2 regions of the Rhizobium sp. 1399 genome follow, and region 2 is predicted to be linked to the other one. Evidence: riboswitches for the same ligand, from Rfam matches in the RefSeq annotation. Region 2 holds a riboswitch; the other holds the start of a gene.
The links. A riboswitch is a leader RNA that binds a small molecule or an ion and turns the genes downstream of it on or off. The one in region 2 is predicted to bind S-adenosylmethionine.
Positions count from the first base shown of each region.

Region 1 (10,762 bases), on a different contig from region 2:
ATCCTGCTGCTCGACGAGCCAACCAACCATCTCGACCTGCCGACCATCGAGTGGCTGGAAGGCGAATTGCAGAAGACGCGCAGTGCGCTGGTGCTGATCTCACACGACCGCCGCTTCCTCGAAATGGTCTCGACGGCCACCGTCTGGCTTGACCGCGGCACGTCTCGCCGGCTCGACAAAGGCTTTGCGTTTTTCGAGGCATGGCGGGACCAGGTGCTGGAGGCAGAGGAGCTGGAGCAGCACAAGCTCGGCAAGGCGATCGAGCGGGAAGAACACTGGCTGCGCTATGGCGTGACGGCACGACGCAAGCGCAACATGCGCCGGCTCGGCGAGCTGCAGACGATGCGTTCGCAGTATCGTGGCCACAAAGGACCGCAGGGAACCGTGCAGGCAAGCGCTTCCGATGCGCAGGAATCCGGCAAGCTAGTGATCGAGGCTGACAAGATCACCAAGAGCTATGACGACCGGCCGATCGTCGCGCCGTTCTCGATCCGCGTGCATCGCGGCGATTGCATCGGTCTCGTTGGCCCGAACGGCGCCGGCAAGACGACGCTTTTGAAGATGCTGACCGGTCAGCTTGCGCCCGACAGCGGCACGGTGAAGCTCGGCACCAATCTTGATATCGCGACCCTCGACCAGAAGCGTGAGGATCTGAATCTCGACGATACGCTTGCCAACTACCTTACGGATGGGCGTGGTGAGAATCTGCTGGTCAATGGCGAGCAGCGGCATGTGACCGGCTATATGAAGGAATTCCTGTTCCAGCCGGAGCAGGCGCGCACGCCGATCAAGAATCTCTCCGGCGGCGAACGCGCCCGGCTGATGCTGGCGCGCATCCTGTCGCGGCCGACGAACCTGCTCATCCTCGACGAGCCGACCAACGATCTCGACATCGAGACGCTGGATCTCTTGCAGGAGATCGTCACGGGTTTTGCCGGCACCGTCATCCTCGTCAGCCACGATCGCGACTTCCTCGACCGGACTGTGACCTCGACGATTGCGCCAGCCAATCCGGAAGCGCCGGACGGGCGCTGGATCGAATATGCCGGCGGCTATTCCGACATGCTGGCGCAGCGCAAGGGTGCAGCCGAGGAGCGCCGCAGGGCCGAGAAGGCGGCGGAAAAGCCTAAGGCGCAGGAGACTACTGCGGCTGCTGCACCCTCTGCCTCGAAGGTCAAGCTCTCCTACAAGCAGAAATTCGCACTCGAAAACCTGCCGAAAGAAATGGCCAAGGCAGAGGCGGAGATCGGCAAGCGTGAGGAGAAGATGGCCGATCCGAACCTCTTCACCAAGGACCCGGCAACCTTCAACCGGCTGGCATCCGAGATGGAGAAGCTGCGCGAAAGCCTGACGAAGATGGAAGAGGAATGGCTGGAACTCGAAATGCTGCGCGAGGAGCTGGAAGGCTGATCCGATAAAAATTTCCTGAAATGTCGGATCGGGTGGTTTTTCTCCGTCCTTGGGCCGAACGTGATCAACGGCATGGTGCCGCCACGTCATAAGGGAGATTTTTCATGCGCATGATTTTCGTGAACCTGCCGGTCAAGGACCTCGTCAAGTCGAAGGAATTCTTCTCGGCGCTCGGCTTTTCCTACAATCCGAATTTTACCACAGACGATGCTGCCTGCATGATCGTCGAGGAAAACATCTATGTGATGCTGCTGACCCACGGTCATTTCCAGCAGTTCATCGAGGGCGATATCGCCGATACGACGAAGGGCAAGGAAGTGCTGACCTGCCTTTCGGCCGGCAGCCGCGATGAGGTGGATGACTACCTCAAGAAGGCGCTGGCAGCGGGCGGCAAGCCCTGGAAGCCGATCCTCGATATGGGGCCGATGTATGGATGCAGCTTCCAGGACCTCGACGGCCATGTCTGGGAAATCATGTACATGGACATGTCTGCTGCCGGTTGAGCCGGTCTTTTCAAAGGTCTTTCGCGGACTCCGGCGTCTGGAACCGGATTGTCGGGTTCCGCTTTCCTCACTTTTCCTTGATTCGCCCGCGCCGCGTCATGCGGCATAGAGTGCCGCTCAGCTGGGGATCGTGCCGATCAATGGCGACAAGGAAGAGTTACATGTCTTGCAAATCCTATACCAGAATATTGACGGCGCTTGCCGCCAGCGGCTTCGTCGTGCTTAGCCTTTCGCAGGCGGCGATTGCTCAGGAAAACCAACGCGTGCGCGTTCGTGGCACGATCGAGAGTCTCAACGGCGACACGCTAACCGTCAAGACCCGCGAGGGCAGCGATGCGACGGTGGCGCTCAAGTCCGGCTGGAAGGTCTCGGGTATCAGGAATGCTTCTGTCGATGATATCAAGGTCGGCGATTTCGTTGGTGTCGCCTCCTTGCCGAAGGGCACAGGTCCCGATGGCGCGATCGAGGTGCTGATCTTCCCGGCCGCGATGAAGGGCACCGGCGAAGGCAGCCGTCCGTGGGACGTGCAGCCGAACAGTTCGATGACCAATGCGACCGTCAGCAATGCGGTCAAGGCTGTTGACGGCCACACGATCACGCTCACCTATCAGGGCAAGGAAAAGACCATCTCGATTGCCGAGGGCACGCCGATCGTTACCTTTGCGCCGGCAACGAAAGATGATCTGAAGCCGGGCGCCGGCGTTATCGTCATGGCGGAAAGGGCAGCCGACGGCAGTATCTCGGCCGCTCAGGTCGCCGTCGGCATCAACGGCGTGATGCCGCCGATGTAAGCTCTCCTGGAGCAATTTCAGCCAAACCGCTGTGTATTTCTTCTACTGGAATTGATCAGAGCGCCGGGGCAGGAGCTGCCGCGGCGCTTGATCCTGCGACGGATGCTACCGGTTCTTCATCGGATTTCGAAGGCAGCGCCAGCAGATGCAATGTGCGCGGATGCAGCGCTTCCAGATAGGTCTCCGAGCGGCCGATATAGATCATGCCGGTGTCCGGCATCGTGGTAAGCAGCTTCGTCATAGTGCGCTGCCATTCCGGCTCCATGCCTTCGAGCACTTCGTCGAAGACGGCCCAGCGCGGCTTGACGAGGAGCAGGCGGGCAAAGCCGATTGCCTTCTGTTCATCGGCATCGAGAAGCTTGTCCCAGCGCGCGCGGCTATCGAGGCGGGCGACCAGCGAATGCAAGCCGGCAGCCTCAAGTGCGGCTTCGATGGCCGCGGTGTCATAGGCTTCGGGTTTTTGGGGGAATGCGATCGCCTCGCGCAGCGTTCCACCCGGTACATAGGCAACCTGGGGGATGAACAGGATGTCGTCAATCGGCGGCAGGCCTATTGTGCCTTTGCCGCAGGGCCAGAGGCCGGCCATGGCCTGAAAGAGCAGGCGGCGGTTCACGCTGTGATCGCCGTTGATCATGACCTTTTCGCCGGCCCTGATCGTCACATCCGTTTCGCGCATCTGGAAGCCGCCGCAATCGTCGATATCCTCGCCAAGCTTGGCAACGATGACGATATCCTTCAGCATCAGCCTGTCGGGCGCGGTTTCCTCGTAGACGATTGCGTCCTTCAAATCGAAGTCATCATCCATCTCCTGAAGCGCCTGGCGGAAATCGGTGACGCGCATCAGCGTGGCACGCCATTCGGCAATCGGGCCGAAGTTGGCGACATACCAGCGCAGCGCCGTATTGACCTGGTTGAAGGCGCCAACCGACATCATCAGCTGGCCGAATGTGAGGCCGCCGGAGAAATAGGCGGGGGCTGCAACAATGATCGGGATAACGATAACCAGCCAGCCATAACCCGCCGAGACCCAGGTCAGGTTGGTATTGGCCATGGCGAGCCGCTTGATGACGGTAAGGACGTTGCTGATATCGCCGTTGATGCGTTTGCGCTCGTTCTCTTCGCCACGCGCCACTGTTATCGCCGGCATGTTCTCGTTGGCATGCATCAGCGCAAAGCGCAGTTCGGCTTCCTTCGAGAATCGGTCGGCATTGAGCTTGACGAGCTTGCGGCCAACGACCTGGCTCAATAGTGAGGCCGATGCGGCGTAGAAGATCGCCGCCCAGACCATATAGCCGGGGATGGTGAAGCTGTGGCCGCTGATATGGAAGATAAAGCCGCTCGAAAGTTCCCACAAGACGCCGATGAAACTGACGAGCAGAATGGTCGATTGCAGGAGGCCGAGAGCGAGGTTGGTGGTGCTTTCGGCAAGATTGCGGGAATCTTCGTGAAGGCGCTGGTCCGGGTTAATGCCGAGGATGCCGATGGTGGAGAGCTTGAGGGCGCGCTTGCGCTCCAGCCACTGATCGACGAGATCGCGTGAGAGGCCTTCGCGCATGTAGAGGGCGGTCATCTGGTTCAGCCATGCCTGCAGCACGTTGAGCAGCAACAGCGCACCGGCGATCATCGCGAAGACTTCGAGCTGGCGGAAGAACTCGCCGAGATCACGACGCTCGAGGGAATCGTAGAAAGGGGCGTTCCATTCGTTGAGGATCACCTGTCCATAGGCGGTCATCAGGATGATGACGACAAGCAGGATCGCAAGTCCCACGACCTTGCCGCGAACCTGCGAATTCCAGAATGCGGAGAACATCACTCCAAGCCGATATGTCAGGCTGAGATCATACCCCACCCGGTCCTGACTCTGGATGCCCTTCCCCCCTTTGACGTCATTTTTCATTATTTTTTCCAAAATCGCCCATCACACCATTAATAACATGGGGGCGTTACTGGTCCATCAACAGATTCCACCACCCATAAAGAAAGCGTGATGGCTTGTGCAGCTGTCTCTATTGACAGTTGATTCGCAGCGCGACTGGCGCTAATTAGGATGCCTCGTGGTGATTTGGCCGGCCGGCTTGCAGCCACGTTAAATAAATCGCTAAAGGGCCGCGTGCGGACCGGTAGCGATTCTTTCGCCGCCGGTTTTTTATTTTGATCGAGTTGACCGCAATGCCCATCAAGATCCCCGATACGCTGCCCGCATTCGAAACCCTCGTGAACGAGGGCGTGCGGGTGATGACCGAAACGGTGGCGATCCGCCAGGATATCCGCCCCTTGCACATCGGGCTGCTCAACCTCATGCCGAACAAGATCAAGACCGAGGTGCAGATGGCGCGCCTGGTGGGTGCTTCGCCGCTGCAGGTAGAACTCTCGCTGATCCGTGTCGGCAACCACAAGGCCAAGAACACTTCTGAAGAACATCTGCTCGCCTTCTACCAGACCTGGGAGGAAGTGAAGCACCGTAAATTTGACGGCTTCATCATCACGGGTGCGCCGATCGAGACGCTGCCTTACGAGGACGTTACCTATTGGAAGGAAATGCAGCAGATTTTCGACTGGACGCAGACAAACGTCCATTCGACCATGAATGTCTGCTGGGGTGCGATGGCGGGGATTTATCATTTCCACGGCGTGCCGAAATATGAACTGAAGGAAAAGGCCTTCGGCGTTTACCGCCACCGTAATCTCAAGCCCTCTTCCGTTTATCTCAACGGTTTCTCTGATAATTTCGAGGTTCCGGTGTCGCGCTGGACCGAGGTGCGCCGGGCCGACATCGAGAAGGTCGACGGCCTCGAGATCCTGATGGAATCGAGCGAGATGGGCGTGTGTCTCGTCCACGAGCCGAAGGGTCGGCGGCTTTATATCTTCAATCACGTCGAATATGATTCCACGTCTCTTTCGGACGAATATTTCCGCGACGTGAATGCTGGCGTACCGATCAAGATGCCGCACAACTACTTCCCGCATAACGATCCGGCGCTCGCGCCGCAGAACCGCTGGCGCAGCCATGCGCATCTGCTTTTCGGCAACTGGATCAATGAGATCTACCAGACGACGCCCTACGATATCGAAGAGATCGGCTCGGACATCTGAGCGTCACCGGTCCAGTTTAGAAATGATGCCGTCGCATTTCTGCGACGGCATTTTGTTTTCCGGCCCTGCCCGGTTGCGGTTTGCGGCGAATGGGGGCAGGTTCCGGTTCCTGAATTCTAGGGATGGAGTAAGCGTCGATCATGACGGACAAGTTGGAACGGGAAGTTTTCGGACAGACGAAGGACGGGGAGACCGTCCATCGCGTCGTCATCCGCGGCGGCGGACTGACGGTCAAGGTATTGAGCTGGGGCGCAGTAATCCAGGATATCAGCCTCGAGGGCCATAATGCCCCGCTGGTGCTCGGCTTCGAGGATTTAGGCAGCTACCTCGCGCATTCGCCTTTCTTCGGCGCGACACCGGGACGCTGTGCCAACCGCGTCGGCGACGGCAAGTTCACGCTCGACGGCAAGGACTACCAGCTCGAACTGAACGAGAAGGGTGTCACTCATCTTCACGGCGGCAGCAACAATATCGGTACGCTCGTTTGGACGATCGTCGAGCACGAGACCGACCGTGTCGTGCTGAAGATCGTCGATCCCGATGGCCGCGCCGGTTATCCCGGCAACTGCACGATCCAGGCGACCTATCGCGTACATGGCAATGGCGAGCTTTCCGTCAACTACGAGACGACGACGGATCAACCGACGATCGCCAATGTCTGCCAGCACTCCTATTTCAATCTCGATGGCCGGGAGGATGCGCTGGCGCATGACATCATGATCGCTGCCGACCACTATCTGCCGACCAATGAGAAGCAGATACCGACCGGCGAGATCCGCTCTGTCGAAGGCACGGCGTTCGATTTCCGCGCGATGGCGCCGATGAAGCGTTTCGCCGGTCAGGAGCAGGCGCTCTACGATCATAATTTCTGCTTCTCGAGCGAGCGCACGGCCAAGCGCTCCGTCGTACTTGCCCGCAGCCTGCATTCCGGCGTCTCGCTGGAAGTGCGCACGACCGAGCCTGGCGTACAGTTCTATGCCGGCTTCAAGCTCGGCGTGCCGGTGCCGGGTCTCGGGGGCCGCAAGTATGCGCCATTCGCAGGCTTCTGCCTGGAAACGCAGATCTGGCCTGACGCCATCAATCACGCGGATTTTCCGAACGCGGTTCTGCGTCCAGGTGAGGTACTGCGGCAGGAAACGGATTACATCTTCACGAAGAACTGAGTTCAGCTATCCTGTCAGGATCAATGAAAACCCTCGCGGTGTCCCGCGAGGGTTTTTCTTTTTGGTGAAGCGAATCCGACTTGCCGATTGGTTCTAAATAGGTTCTATTATACGTCCATGGATAGAACCAGTCTGATAGCGGAACTGAATGGTCGTGGGCTGCGCGATGAGGCGGCAACGGGGCCGCTTTACAAGCGGCTGGCGCAGGCGCTCACGGGCCTCATTCAGGAAGGTCTGCTGAAGCCCGGAACAGCGCTGCCCGGCGAACGCGATCTAGCGGAAGCCCTGAAGCTTGGCCGCGTGACGGTTCGGACAGCCTATCGCGATCTCATGACATCGGGTGCGCTGGAATCGCGCCACGGCAGCGGCACCTTCGTTTCCAGCAAGGTGGAGCGCATGGAGCAGTCGCTATGGCGGCTTTCCTCCTTCTCGGCAGACATGCGCTCGCGCGGACGCTCGCCGGCGGCGAAGATCCTGTCGCGTACCATCAACAATCCGTCTCCCGAAGAATCCTTCCTGCTCGGCCTCGGTGTCGATGAGCCCGTGCTGCGGCTCGACCGCCTTCGTCTGGCTGACGGGCTGCCCCTCGCCATCGAACGCGCGGTCGTGCCGGTCAAGTTTCTCGGCGAGGATGCCGGCGGTGAAGGCTCGCTCTATGATGCGCTCGCCCAGAGCGGCCACAAGCCGGTGCGCGCCATGCAGCGGCTGACCGCCGTCACGCTCGATCCTTCATCGGCGGCTATCCTCGATGTCAAGGCCGGTGCGCCGGCGCTTCTGATCGAACGCGTTTCACGCCTGGAAGACCAGCGCGTCGTTGAATACACCCGCTCGCATTATCGTGGTGACGCCTATGATTTCGTCGCCGAACTGAGAATTGGAGATGACCTATGAGTGAGAACCAGTCGTTGATGCTGCAGGAGGCGGGCCAATCGCCCGAAGTGGTCGCTACCCTGCTCGAAAAGGAAAAGCCGGTCTTCGCAGAAATCGCCCGGCTGTTCTCGTCCGCCCGCCCGAGCGTGGTGACGACGGCGGCTCGCGGCTCTTCCGACCATGCGGCGACCTTCTTCAAATATCTGTTCGAGATTACCTGCGGCGTGCCGGTCGCCTCGATCGGGCCGTCTATTGCTTCCGTTTATGGTGCCTCCCTGCATCTGAAGGGCGGCATCCATTTCACCGTTTCACAGTCGGGCGCGAGCCCTGACATCGTGGCGCTGCAGGAGGCGGCCAAGAAGGGCGGGGCGACGACGATTGCCGTCGTCAACGTCACTGACAGCCCGCTCGCCAAGCAGGCCGATCTCGTTCTTGGCCTCAATGCCGGTGCTGAAAAGAGCGTTGCGGCGACCAAATCCTTCATCGCATCTGTTGCCGCCCTCGCTGGCGTGACGGCTGCGATCAGCGGCAAGGCCGATCTGCAGGCGGCGCTCGAGAAGCTTCCGGCCGCTCTTTCCGCGACGTCCGGCATCGAAACCAAGGCAGCCGAGGATGTGCTGTTCAATGCCGCCTCACTTTATACCGGCGGCCGCGGCACGGCTTTCGCCATCGCTCTCGAGGCGGCCCTGAAGGCCAAGGAGACAGCTGGTCTTCACGCTGAGGCCTTCTCTCTTGCGGAACTGATGCACGGCCCGATGCGCCTCGTACAACCTGGCTTCCCGATCATCGGTTTCGTGCCTGAAGATGCCGCCTACGACAACAATGTAAAGGCGCTGGAGCGTCTGCAGAAGCTTGGCGCTACCACCGTGCCCTTTTCGACGAAGCCGCTCGCCGGCGTCAATCTGCAGGTTCCGACGACCGGCAACGGTCTCGTCGATCCCCTGGTTTCGCTACTCGTCTACTATCGCCTGATCGAGTCCGTCACCCGCCGGAAGGGCTTTGATCCGGACAAGCCGGCCAACCTTCTCAAGGTGACGGAGACCGTCTGATGACCCGCAAGATCTTCACCGGCGCGCGTATCTTCGATGGCGAACGTTTCCATGACGAACGGGCGCTGATCGTCAAGGACGGACGCGTCGAGGCGATCGTCGGCCTGAATGATCTGCCCAAGGGCGAGGTCGTGACACTTGATGGAGGCGTGCTGTCTGCCGGCTTCATCGATGCGCAGGTCAATGGCGGTGGCGGCCGCATGCTGAACGACGAGCCGTCGCCGGGTTCGATGTACATGATCGCCGATGGGCATCGGCCGTATGGAACGACGGCGCTGCTGCCGACGCTGATCACCGATACGGCCGAAGCGACGGTTGCCGCGATCGAGGCGGCGAAAGTCGCGGTGAAGACCAACCGTGGTGTTGCCGGCCTGCATCTGGAAGGTCCGCATCTGGCGCCGGCGCGCAAGGGTGCGCATCTCGCCGAGCTGATGCGTCCGGTCGAGGACAAGGACGTCAAGGGCTTTATCGCCGCGCGCGAGGCGATCGGCACGCTGCTCGTCACCATGGCGGCGGAGCAGGTGACAGTTTCGCAGGTGCGTGAACTGAGCGAATCGGGTGTCATCGTCAGTATCGGTCATTCCGACAGCACCAGTGAGGCGGCGGAAGCCCGCTTCGATGCCGGGGCTCGCGGTGTGACGCATCTCTTTAACGCCATGAGCCAGCTGGCGCACCGCGCGCCGGGGCTCGTGGGTGCCGCGATCGACCATCCGGCCGTCTGGTGCGGCATCATCGCCGATGGCCACCACGTTGATCCGAAGGCGCTGCGCACGGCGCTGCGTGCCAAGCGCGGCGAGGGCAAGCTTTTCTTTGTGACCGACGCCATGTCGCTGGTCGGCTCGCAGATGGATACGTTCACGCTGAACGGCCGCACCGTGCGGCGCGAAAGGGGCGGCTTCTGTTCGAAACTGGTCCTTTCGGACGGCACGCTAGCGGGTTCGGATGTCGACATGGCTTCAACGATCCGCTACGGCGTCACCTATCTGGAACTGACGCTTGCCGAGGCACTCAGGATGGCGACGCTCTATCCGGCGCGTTTCCTTCGGCTTGCCGATCGCGGCCACCTTTCGCCAGGCGCGCGCGCCGATCTCGTGCATTTCACCGATGCAATCGAAGTGACGGCGACCTGGCTAAACGGCGAAGCGGCTTGAAGGAGAGCGGCGGATGAGTGACATCACGGACGCGTATTTCTCCAATCTGATCGGCCGGCTGGAAGAGTTGAAGCGGGCACTGGCCGAACCAATGGCGCAGGCCGCCGCCGCGATCCTTGAGGCTGCCCGTGGCGACAAGCGTGTCTATGTCTTCGGAACCGGCCATTCGCATATGCTGGCGGAAGAGGTGCATTACCGTGCCGGCGGACTTGCCTTTACCGTGCCCGTTCTCGTCGGCTCGGCCATGCTGCATGAGGGTGCGGTCATCAGCTCGGTCTATGAGCGCACCCAAGGGCTGGTGCGGCCAATGCTGGAGCGTTACGGCATGCAGCCGGGTGATGTGATCATCATCGCCTCCAATTCAGGCGTGAATGCCGCGCCGATCGAGGCGGCCGACTACGCGCGCGAGATCGGCGCCAAGGTGATCGCCATCACCTCGATCGCCTATTCGACGGCGATCGCCAATGGGCGCCGGCGGCTTGCCGATGTGGCCGACGTGGTGCTGGATAACGGGCTGCCGCCGGGTGACGCCGTTCTTGATCTCGATGGCACGGGCCTTCGGGTCGGGCCGGTCTCGACGGCTGTGGGCGTCACCGTCATCAATGCCATCTTTGCGGATGTCGCCTCCGAGCTTTCGAAATCGGGCGATGCGCCTGTTTACCTCAGCGCCAACATGCCGGGCGCTGCAGAAATCAATCAGAAGCTGGTGAAGAAATACCGGCCGCGTAACCC
Region 1 covers NZ_JAVDSU010000007.1:273,993-284,754, reverse strand. The annotation lists gene J2X71_RS22890 (ABC-F family ATP-binding cassette domain-containing protein) at 1-1,410, shown strand, start outside; gene J2X71_RS22885 (VOC family protein) at 1,515-1,913, shown strand; gene J2X71_RS22880 (DUF5666 domain-containing protein) at 2,075-2,704, shown strand; gene J2X71_RS22875 (ABC transporter ATP-binding protein/permease) at 2,760-4,601, opposite strand; SAM riboswitch at 4,749-4,826, shown strand; gene metA (homoserine O-succinyltransferase) at 4,874-5,797, shown strand; gene J2X71_RS22865 (aldose epimerase family protein) at 5,938-6,960, shown strand; gene J2X71_RS22860 (GntR family transcriptional regulator) at 7,078-7,851, shown strand; gene J2X71_RS22855 (SIS domain-containing protein) at 7,848-8,879, shown strand; gene nagA (N-acetylglucosamine-6-phosphate deacetylase) at 8,879-10,030, shown strand; gene J2X71_RS22845 (SIS domain-containing protein) at 10,044-10,762, shown strand, end outside.
Region 1: another riboswitch for S-adenosylmethionine. It lies ahead of metA (homoserine O-succinyltransferase); the one in region 2 lies ahead of J2X71_RS03645 (O-succinylhomoserine sulfhydrylase).

Region 2 (10,762 bases):
TCATCCAGCTCGGCAAGATCAATATGGCCATGGTCGCCTGAGCTTGCGCCCTGCAGCATCCACCCGAAAATCGGAATCGATTTTCGGAAAGCCTGACGCGCAGATTTAAACAGTTAGAGCGTCCTTTGTGCGTCCGAATGGACGCACGGCGCCCTAAAGAGACAGGATTTTATTCCTCATTTTCACTTTACTCGGGGAAGTGCCTCGGTTAATCTGCCGGCGATAGAAAGCGGCCGGATGGACCGCGGAACCGGACGCATATGCTGTCACATGACCAGATCTGGGGGGCGATCGACAGGCTTGCCGAAGGGCATGACCTGACGCCGTCCGGTCTTGCGCGGCGGGCGGGGCTCGATCCGACCTCCTTCAACAAATCCAAGCGGCTCTCGGCAGACGGGCGTCTGCGCTGGCCTTCGACGGAATCCATCGCCAAGGTGCTGGAGGCGACGGGGGCGAGCATGGAGCAGTTCCTTGGCTTCATGCGGCCGGCGGGTGCCGCCGCCGCCAGCCTGCCGGACAGTATTTTTGCCTCACAGGGAAGCTCCATTCCCCTGCTCGGCTTTGCACAGGCGGGCGCTGGCGGCTTTTTCGACGATGGCGGTTTTCCTGCGGGCCAAGGCTGGGATGTGGTGGAATTTCCGGCTGGCCCCTCGCAGAAGGCTGGCGTCTATGCGCTCGAGGTACAGGGCGAAAGCATGATGCCGCTCTATCGCGACGGCGATGTGCTGATCGTGGAGCCCGGTGCGCAGGTGCGCCGCAACGACCGCGTCGTCGTCAAGACACGCGAGGGCGAGGTCATGGCCAAGGTGCTTCTACGCCAGAGCCCGCGCTCCATCGAACTTTTGTCGCTTAATCCCGAACATCCTAACCGGACGATCGAGCTTTCCGACGTCGACTGGATTGCCCGTATCATCTGGGCCAGCCAATAGGAAAATAATCATGCGCCCTGCCGCCTTCATCACAGGTATCGCGGGGATAGCGACTGTGGTTGGTCTGCTCTTGGCCGGGCAAGCGCGGCTCAATGGCGGCGAGGGCCTGTCATCCAACGCCGATGCCGGAAGCGTAGCCGCAGTGTTGCCCGATGCGACCGCCGATGTGGCAAAACCGCCTGTATCGATCACAGACGAAGATGCTGAATTGATCGCTCGGGCAACGGAGCCTGCGCCAACCGAGCCGGCGGCGGCTCCATCCGGAAACACAGCAGAGGCCTCTTCCGAAAATGCGCCAGCGGATGCAATGGCGCAAAGCGCTCCTGCGCCGACAGAGACGCCATCAACTGCGCCTGCTGGAAAGGACAGCGTGGAACTGCTGCGGCCGACGGTGGAGAGCGCCGGCATCCTCTCCTTCGGCAAACGCAGGCTGCAGATTGCCAATGTCATCGAGACGCCCGCCGACAAGAGCTGCGGCTCGGATGGCAAACAGTGGCCATGCGGCATGATGGCGAAGACGGCGCTGCGGCTTTACCTGCGCAACCGCACGATCGATTGCGACCTGCCTTCCGATGCGTGGGAGGACATGGCGAGTGCGGCCTGCCGGCTGGGGCAGCAGGATATCGGCACATGGCTGGTTGAAAACGGCTGGGTGGAGGCGCAGCCGGGTTCACGGCTTGCCGCTGCCGGCGAAAAAGCAAAACAGGCAAAGCAAGGCATTCACGGCGAGGATCCGCGCCGCAGGCCGGCGGCTACACCCCGGCCCGAAACGGCCGCTCCCTTGTAATAAAGACCGCCAATTCCTAATCTCCGCTCATCGAAGAGGGAATCAGACATGAACAAGCCGCTTTCCGCCCATGACGCGCTGATCTATGTGATGGTGATGGCATCCGCCGTCGACAGCACCATGAATGACCGGGAAATGGAGAGGATCGGTCAGCTCATCGGCTTCCTGCCGGTTTTCCGCGATTTCGACGACGACAATCTGATTTCCATCGCCCGCGACTGCGCCTCGCTGCTGGCAGGCCCCGAAGGGCTTGACGTCGTGCTGGAGACCGTTCGCGATACGCTGCCTGCCCGTCTCTATGACACGGCCTACGCCTTGGCGGTCGAAGTCGCCTCGGCCGACCTTTCCGTCAAGGCCGAAGAACTGCGGCTGCTCAGCCTGCTGCGCGACCGCCTCGGCCTCGACAAGCTGACCTGCGCCGCCATCGAACGCAGCGCGATCGCCCGCTTCCGCAAGGGGTAAACCTTTCTGCTTTTTTTACGCAATTCCGCACGCAAAACCGCTGCACACGTTTGCTGGAATTGCTCTAGTACAGCCCGTAAGGGAAATAACGCAGATAGATTTCCTGCAGGCGGCCATTGCGCGAGAGCGTTGCCAGCGCATGGTCGATCGCCGCCATCAGCACGCTGTCGTTCTGGCGCAGCATGATCGTCATTCCCTCGCCCAGGAAATGCTCGGACATATAGGGACCGTCGAACAGGGCGCAGCATTTGCCCGAAGCTGACGAAGCGACCCAGAAGGAAAGCTGCAGCGCATCGGCAAAGGCAGCATCGATCTTGCGTTCCTTCAAGGCCGTCAGCAGCGCTTCCTTATTGTCGAAGGGCTGAGCTTTGATGGCGGGGAAGAAGGCAGCAAGCATCGCCTCATGCACGGTACCCTTGACCACGCCGACGGAATGGCCGGCGAGGCCGGTAGCCGTCGTTCCGGCCACGGAGGCGCCCACGTTGCGGACGAAGCGGGCCGGCAGCATCAGATAAGGGCGGGAGAAGAGGAACTCGCGGCGCAGCTCGGGCGTGACGGCAAGGCCGGCAATGACGGCGTCGCCCTGTAGGCCGGCGAGCGCTTTCTGCAGGTCGGCAAAGGGCAGCGCCTGGATCTGGCACTTGTCGGCGATCTCCAGCTCGGTGCAGATCTCGCGGGCGAGATCGACGTTGAAGCCGGAGAGCTTGCCGTTCTGGTCGGTGAAATTGAAGGGCGGGAAGTCCACCGAGGTCAGGAAACGCAGGCGCACGAGCGAGGAGAGATCGGGCTTCGCCAGGCGCTCGCGAGAATCGAAAAGCAGCGGCACGGACAGGCCCGATTGCTGCGCAAAAGCGGAAAAAGCCGAAAGCAGTACAACCGAAAATAGGCAAAGGACGAAAATCCCTCTGAGAGCCAGAAACGCCGGTCTAAATTGCACCATGATAACCTGCCTCGGGAATAAGAGCGGCGCTTGGCCACAGGCCGAGATGTAACAGAATCACGCCCATCGGGGAATATAGCCTGGCGGGCGGCAGACGGCGATCGGACAGAATTGCGATACGTGCAGGCCTTCAAAGCAAGGCTTCGGAAGACACGGCTCTGCGCCAGCCACACAAGAAATTCCGCATAAATTGCATTTTTTGAACACCCAAGCGCAAATGACAACCATGCCCTCAAAATTTACGGGCAATCCTGCGAGCCCGTTAGCGCGGAATTAAGCAATATCCGATCTTATTTGTTACCGACGACACCGACCTCACCGGCCGACCGCATGATGCGCATGTCGAACCTCTCAAGGTATCTCCCACACCGCAATACCGAAGAATTGTTCTGCAACAAATGATTTCAAAAGCACCGGGTTCGCAACACACCCGGTCAATCGGGTGACATTTCCATGCTGAAACATCTGAAAATCCGCACAAAAGTCATATCGGTCGTGGCGCTCCTGGGGCTGATCACCATGGCCGGATTGGTCTATGTCATGTCCGAGTTCCGCCAAGCGGACGCGACTTACAGCGCCTTCATCGATCATGAGGCGCTGGCTTCCATGCAGAGTGCGCGCGCCAGCGCATCGGTCGTCGCCTCGGTGCTGCAGGTGAGCCTGCTTGCCGAGATGAAGCCCGATACGCCGGCATTCCAAACGGCGCTCGCTACACCGAGCAAGCTGCCGCAGGCACGCGACCGCATGAAGCAGGCGCTGGCGCTTGTGCCCAGCCGAAAGGCGGCGATCGATGAAATCCAGGCCAGCATCGATGAAATCGAAACGCTGGCGAACAAGATCATCGAGCAGAGCAAGGCCAAAGACAGCGCCGGCGCCCTGGCGAATGTCGCCCTGATCAATGCCAAGCTCAACGCGCTGACGCCGAAGATGATCGCCAACAACGATGCGATGATGGCGATGCTCAACGACGGCGGCGACGCTCTTTCGGCTGCCGTCCATGGGCGGATCGTCTTCTGTTTCATTTTGATCGGCATCGCGGTTCTCGCCGCCGTCGGCATCAGCGTGGCCGTGGCGCAGATCGGCATCGCCGGCCCCATGATGCAGCTGCGCCTGCGCATGACGCGGCTTGCCGAAGGCGATACCGCAAGCGAGATCAGCGGTCTCGACCGCGGCGACGAGGTCGGCCAGATGGCAAAGGCCGTCTCGATCTTCCGCGACAACGCGATCGAGCGTGCCCAGATCGAGGCGCGCGCCGAAGCCGACCGCAGCCTCAGCGACAACGAGCGCCGTGAACGCGAAACGCAGAAGGCCGCGGAGGCCGCCGATCTCGAGCGTGCGGTCAATGCTCTCGGAGACGGCCTGCGCCGGCTCTCGGCGGGCGACCTCCTCTCACATATCGAAACGCCTTTCGTCGCTCATCTCGACGCGCTGCGCCAGGACTTCAACAATTCGGTCGAGAAGCTCAACGAAACCCTGCACGCAGTCGGCTCCAACGCCCGTGCCATCAGTGCCGGCGCCAACGAGATCCGGTCTTCTGCCGACGAGCTTTCGAAGCGTACCGAACAGCAGGCCGCTTCCGTCGAAGAAACGGCAGCAGCCCTCGAAGAGATCACCATAACGGTGAAGGACGCGGCAAAGCGTGCCGAAGAGGCAAGCCAGCTCGTCGCCCGCACCCGCCTTGGCGCCGAGAAATCCGGCGACGTCGTCCGCAAGGCGGTTGCTGCCATGCATCAGATCGAGCAGTCCTCCGTCGAGATCGGTAATATCATCGGCGTCATCGACGATATCGCCTTCCAGACGAACTTGCTGGCGCTGAACGCCGGTGTCGAAGCAGCGCGTGCCGGTGAAGCCGGCAAGGGTTTTGCAGTCGTCGCACAGGAAGTGCGTGAACTCGCCCAGCGCTCTGCAAACGCTGCCAAGGAAATCAAGGCGCTGATCACCACGTCAGGCACACATGTGCAGACCGGCGTCTCGCTGGTCGGCGAAACGGGCAAGGCGCTCGATGCGATCGTCTACGAGGTGCAGGAAATCAACCAGCACGTCCATGCGATCGCTGAAGCTGCCCGCGAGCAGTCGACCGGCCTGCAGGAGATCAATACAGCCGTCAATACCATGGATCAGGGCACGCAGCAGAATGCCGCCATGGTCGAGGAATCCACCGCGGCAAGCCATAGCCTTGCCACGGAAGCGACGGCGCTCAACAACCTGCTTGGCCAGTTCCGCCTGACAGGCACCGGCGGCTTCGTTGCAAGCGCACCAATCTCGACGGCACCGGCCGCGCCGCGTGCTGCCGCCCGGCCGGCTGCCAGAGCCCCGGTCCGCGTTGCCGAAAGCACCGCACGCCCGAAGGCTTCGCCGGCCCGCGCCCTCGGCCAGAAGCTCGCCAGCGCTTTCGGTGCGAACAGCGCAGCCCCCGCTAGCAGCCAGGAAGCCGATTGGACGGAATTCTGAGCAAAAGACATGATTGAATGAGGATGGGCGGCTTCGGCCGCCCATTTTCGTTTCAGGTCCTTCAGGCTGGTGGACGCCAGCCGACTTCGACAAGAAGATTGCCGGGCGCGGTGCAGTAGAAGAGCCAGCTGCCGCGAATGGCGGTCGGTGGTGCTGAGACAGCGGCATCATCTGTCACCAGACGGCCATGAAGCCGATCGACATCCAATCTTTCGGTGAGGATGAAGCCGATATGATAGGTCTGCCGCTGCAGCTCCACCTGATCGGCACCGCCGAATTTCGGCAGCGGGCGGCTCAAGACGATCTCCGTTCCCTGGTCGTCATGAAGGATCGCCCGGCCGATCCGTTCGTTCATCTCCCGCAATTCCAGACTGAAATAACGCAGGAAGAAATCCGCCGTAGCGGCAATATCGGGCACGTAGAAATCAAGATGGTTCAAACGCATGAATGTCTCCTTTGAGAATAAAATCCCGGAGGAGTGCGTCTTTTAACGCTCCGCATGCCGCCGGGACCCCGCATTCGCATGCGGGCCACGTCGCGGGTTCTCGTGTGAAACACGGAGCAGAGGTTCCGATGATGGAAGGGACCGGGCTTACCTCATCCGATCCTGCCTTTTTCGACATTGCCGCTCTAGCAGATCGCACCGAGAGCGGCAATATGGTCGGTCGAGCGGTTTCAGAGGAGCGAAGTCAGACCGATGGCGACCTTTACCAAAGCTCTTCTCGAAGGGTTGAAGACACGCGTACCGTTTGTATCGTGAGCTTTCCGGGATTTGCGGTACAATAGCACCGTGCTGCGGAATGAAAGGCTTCCAATATGAAACTGATCGCACTTGGCCTCATCGGCGCGCTGGCGCTCGCTGGCTGCACGACTGTCGAATATACCGGTCCCGGCATCGAGCCCATTCCCGGCAGCATCACCTATAACGGCCAGCCGCGCACGAAACTCACCAAATCACCTATTGGCTCGACCTTCCCGCACAATTTCATCGACCAGTACGGCAGGCAGGTCGAAGAGACCTATATCATCCGCCCGGATCGCACGCTGGCGATCGCTCACCGCCAGTACCGGCCGATCAACATTTTCGGAAGAGATTGAGAGGAATAGCTGGAGCGGGTGAAGGGAATCGAACCCTCGTATTCAGCTTGGGAAGCTGCTGCTCTACCATTGAGCTACACCCGCCTGATGGCTTGAGACTTCCAACAGATAGCCGCCGCTGTCAAGTGACGGCGCCATCGGGCATCAAATCCGAAAATGCTTAGACAGTTTGAGGCCCTGGGCCTGATAGTTGGAGCCGAGGCCTGAACCGTAGAGGCTCGACGGCTGTTCCTGCATGTGCTCGTAGATCAGGCGGCCGACGATCTGGCCGTCTTCCAAGATGAAGGGCACTTCGTGGCTGCGCACTTCCAGTACCGCACGGCTGCCGCGCCCGCCGGCCGGCGCATGGCCGAAGCCTGGATCGAAGAAGCCGGCATAGTGGACGCGGAACTCACCGACGAGCGGATCGAAGGGGGTCATTTCCGCCGCATAATGCGGGGGAACGTGCACGGCCTCACGCGAGACGAGGATGTAGAACTCATCCGGATCGAGGATCAACTCGGTGCGGCCGCGGCTGTAGAGTGGTTCCCAGAAATCGTAGATATCGTGCTGGGCCTTCTTGTCGACGTCGACGACGGCCGTGTGGTGTTTGCCGCGATAGCCGATCAAGCCTTCCTCGTCGCCCGTCAGATCGATCGACAGCGCAATGCCGCCGCCGGATACGTTCGGCTGCTTGGCAGCGACGAGCGTTTCCGTTGCGTGCAACTTCAAAAGCTCCGGCTCGCCCAGAACCGAATGGCCGACGCGGAAGCGGATCTGTGACAGGCGCGAGCCGCGGCGCACGACGATGGGGAAGGTGCGCGGGCTGATTTCGAGATAGAGCGGGCCGGAATAGCCTGATGGGATCTTGTCGAATTCCTGCGCGTAATCGGTGATGACGCGCGTGAAGATATCGAGGCGGCCGGTCGAGCTCTTCGGATTGGCCGAGGCCGACATGTCGGCCGGCAGATCGAGGCGCTCCATGAGCGGCACGATGTAGACGCAGCCCGTCTCCAGCACCGCGCCTTCGCTGAGGTCTATGACATGCAGGCTCAGTCGGTCGAGCTTGTCTGAGACGAGATGGGACGGGCCGGGCATGAAGCTGGCGCGCACCCGAAAAGCCTTGGCGCCCAGCCGCAGATCCAAGCTGGCGGGCTGGATCTGGTCGCGGTCCAGCTCGCGCTCGCTTTGAAGACGCCCCGTCTCAAACAGCGCTGCAATTGCGCGGTCGGCCAAAATTCCAGTTTCGCGAGCCATCATGCTCCATCCATAATTTGCAGCCGACAAAACCAAAGTCGGGGAATTGACGCAAGCTTAGAACGGCAGTATTGCAAATTTATCCCGTGGTGATTTGGCCGGTCGGCTTGCAGCCACGTTAAATAAGTGGCTAAAAAGACCGGGTTGAAAACCGGTCTGCATTTGCGGCCGGTTTTTTTGTTGTTTGAAAGTGGTGATGGCATGAGCAAGACCTGGCGCCCGGCAACCCAACTCGTCCACGGCGGAACGCTCCGCTCGCAATATGGCGAGACATCCGAGGCAATCTATCTCACGCAGGGTTTCGTCTACGATACGTCGGAAGCGGCGGAAGCGCGCTTCAAGGGCGAGACCGAAGGTTTCATCTATGCGCGCTACGGCAGCCCCACCAATGACATGTTCGAAAAGCGCATGTGCATGCTGGAAGGCGCCGAAGACGCCCGCGCCACCGCTTCCGGCATGGCTGCAGTCACCGCCGCCATTCTCTGCCAGCTGAAGGCCGGCGATCATATCGTTGCCGCCCGTGCCCTCTTCGGCTCCTGCCGCTGGGTCGTCGAGACGCTGGCGCCGAAATACGGCATCGACTGCACGCTGATCGACGGTCGCGACCTCGGAAACTGGGAAAAGGCTGTTACCCCGAAGACCAAGGTGTTCTTCCTGGAAAGCCCGACCAACCCGACGCTGGAAGTGATCGACATCGCCGGTGTCGCCAAGCTCGCCAACCAGATCGGCGCGAAGGTCGTCGTCGACAACGTCTTTGCGACGCCGCTCTTCCAGAAGCCGCTGGAACTCGGCGCCCATATCGTCGTCTATTCCGCGACCAAGCACATCGACGGCCAGGGCCGCTGCCTCGGTGGCGTCGTTCTCTCCGACAAGGAATGGATCGACGAGAACCTGCACGACTACTTCCGCCATACCGGTCCGGCCATGTCGCCCTTCAACGCTTGGACGCTCCTGAAGGGCATCGAGACGCTGCCGCTGCGCGTCAAGCAGCAGACGCAGAATGCAGCGAAGATCGCGGATTTCCTGGCCGATCAGGGCAAGGTCGCCAAGGTCATCTATCCCGGCCGCAAAGACCATCCGCAGGCCGATATCATCGCCAAACAGATGTCCGGTGGGTCGACGCTCGTCTGCTTCGAGCTCAAAGGTGGCAAGGAAGCTGCCTTCGCGCTGCAGAACGCGCTTGAGATCGTCAAGATTTCCAACAATCTCGGCGACTCCAAGAGCCTGATCACGCATCCGGCCACGACCACGCACAAGAACCTGACGGACGAAGCTCGCGCCGAACTCGGCATCTCGCCTGGTACTGTGCGCCTGTCGGCCGGCATCGAGGATACGGACGATCTGATAGAAGATTTCGCCCGCGCTCTGGCGAAGGTTTCGGCCTGACCATCAAGGCACGGCCGTCGGCAGACGCTGCGGCCGTCGCATTTGCCTTGAAATTAACACTGAGAGTTAGGCTTAATGAACGAAAGGCGGTCCAACCGGGGGTGGTGAGGCCGCGATCACTGTACCGTTTCTTGACGGCAGAGGCCTCTTATAAGATACGGGTAACATATCCTGACTAAGGTGTAAGGCATGTATCGCGCCCTCACACGAGATATCGAAGTCGTTGTCGAGCCGTTTTATCTGGAGGAGCAATCCGATCCGGATGACGATCGCTATGTCTGGGGTTACCGTGTGGTCATCAGCAACAATTCCGGCATCGCCGTACGTCTCGTCAACCGCTACTGGAACATTACCGACCAGAACGGGCAGATCGACGAGGTCAGCGGCCCCGGCGTCGTCGGCGAGCAGCCGCGGCTGCAGCCAGGTGACACCTATGAATATTCGTCGGGCTGCCCGCTGGATACGCCGTCCGGCCTGATGTTCGGCCACTACCAGATGGAGACGGACGAAGGCGAGACGTTCGATGTCGACATACCCGCCTTCTCTTTGGATTCACCCGGCCTGCTCAGGGTATTGAACTAGAGCCTGCCCCATTCTCCGCGCACTCACTCCGCCGCCGCAACTTCCTGCACCGGGAAGCGGTAGGTCGTGGAGCAGAATTCGCAGGTGACCGAGATCTCGCCATTTTCCTGGCTCGCCTCGATTTCCTCGGCGCTGAAGCCTTTCAGCACGCCGCCGATCTTTTCCCGTGAACAGCTGCAACGATCGAAGACGGCGCGCGGATCGTAGACGCGCACGCCGCGTTCGTGAAAGAGGCGAAAGAGCAGGCGTTCGGTGCCAACAAGCGGATCGGTCAGTTCATCGGCATCCACGGTTTCAACGAGCGAGCGGGCTTCCGTCCAGGCATCATCCTCAACATGGGCGCGCGCAGCCGTGTCGCCATCACCGCCATGAAGATCGGGCCGGCGCATACGCTCCGGCGCTTCCGGCAGGAATTGGGCGACGAGGCCCCCTGCCCGCCAGCGGTGACGCGGCTTACCGTTCTCGTCGCGGTCGAAGAGCTCGGCTGCGGCAAGGCGCACGCGCGTCGGGATCTGCTCCGACTGGCGGAAATAGACACCTGCAATGTCTTCCAGCGAGGTACCGTCAAGTGCCACGATACCCTGATAGGGCTGGCTGAACTTGCCCTGATCAATGGTGAAGGCGAGAACGCCCTTGCCGAGAAGCTGTTCCGGCTCCGTTTCGCCAGCCGCGATCGCCTTATCGAGCAAGGCCTGGTCGAAGCGAGCGTAGGCCCGGACATTTTCCGGCGTGGAGAAATCGGCAACCAAGAGATCGACGGGACCGTCGCTCTTGGTCTGGACAGTGAATTTGCCCTCGAACTTCAGCGAGGTGCCGAGCAGCACCGTGAGCACCACCACCTCCGCCAGAAGGCGGGCGACGGGCGTGGGATAATGGTGGCGTTCGAGGATT
Region 2 covers NZ_JAVDSU010000001.1:688,150-698,911, forward strand. The annotation lists gene J2X71_RS03595 (response regulator transcription factor) at 1-41, shown strand, start outside; gene J2X71_RS03600 (helix-turn-helix transcriptional regulator) at 261-929, shown strand; gene J2X71_RS03605 (thermonuclease family protein) at 940-1,716, shown strand; gene J2X71_RS03610 (tellurite resistance TerB family protein) at 1,765-2,178, shown strand; gene J2X71_RS03615 (transporter substrate-binding domain-containing protein) at 2,243-3,118, opposite strand; gene J2X71_RS03620 (methyl-accepting chemotaxis protein) at 3,572-5,569, shown strand; gene J2X71_RS03625 (VOC family protein) at 5,631-6,014, opposite strand; gene J2X71_RS03630 (hypothetical protein) at 6,386-6,667, shown strand; tRNA gene J2X71_RS03635 (tRNA-Gly) at 6,678-6,751, opposite strand; gene J2X71_RS03640 (2'-deoxycytidine 5'-triphosphate deaminase) at 6,812-7,906, opposite strand; SAM riboswitch at 7,980-8,058, shown strand; gene J2X71_RS03645 (O-succinylhomoserine sulfhydrylase) at 8,105-9,289, shown strand; gene apaG (Co2+/Mg2+ efflux protein ApaG) at 9,479-9,871, shown strand; gene J2X71_RS03655 (Hsp33 family molecular chaperone) at 9,895-10,762, opposite strand, start outside.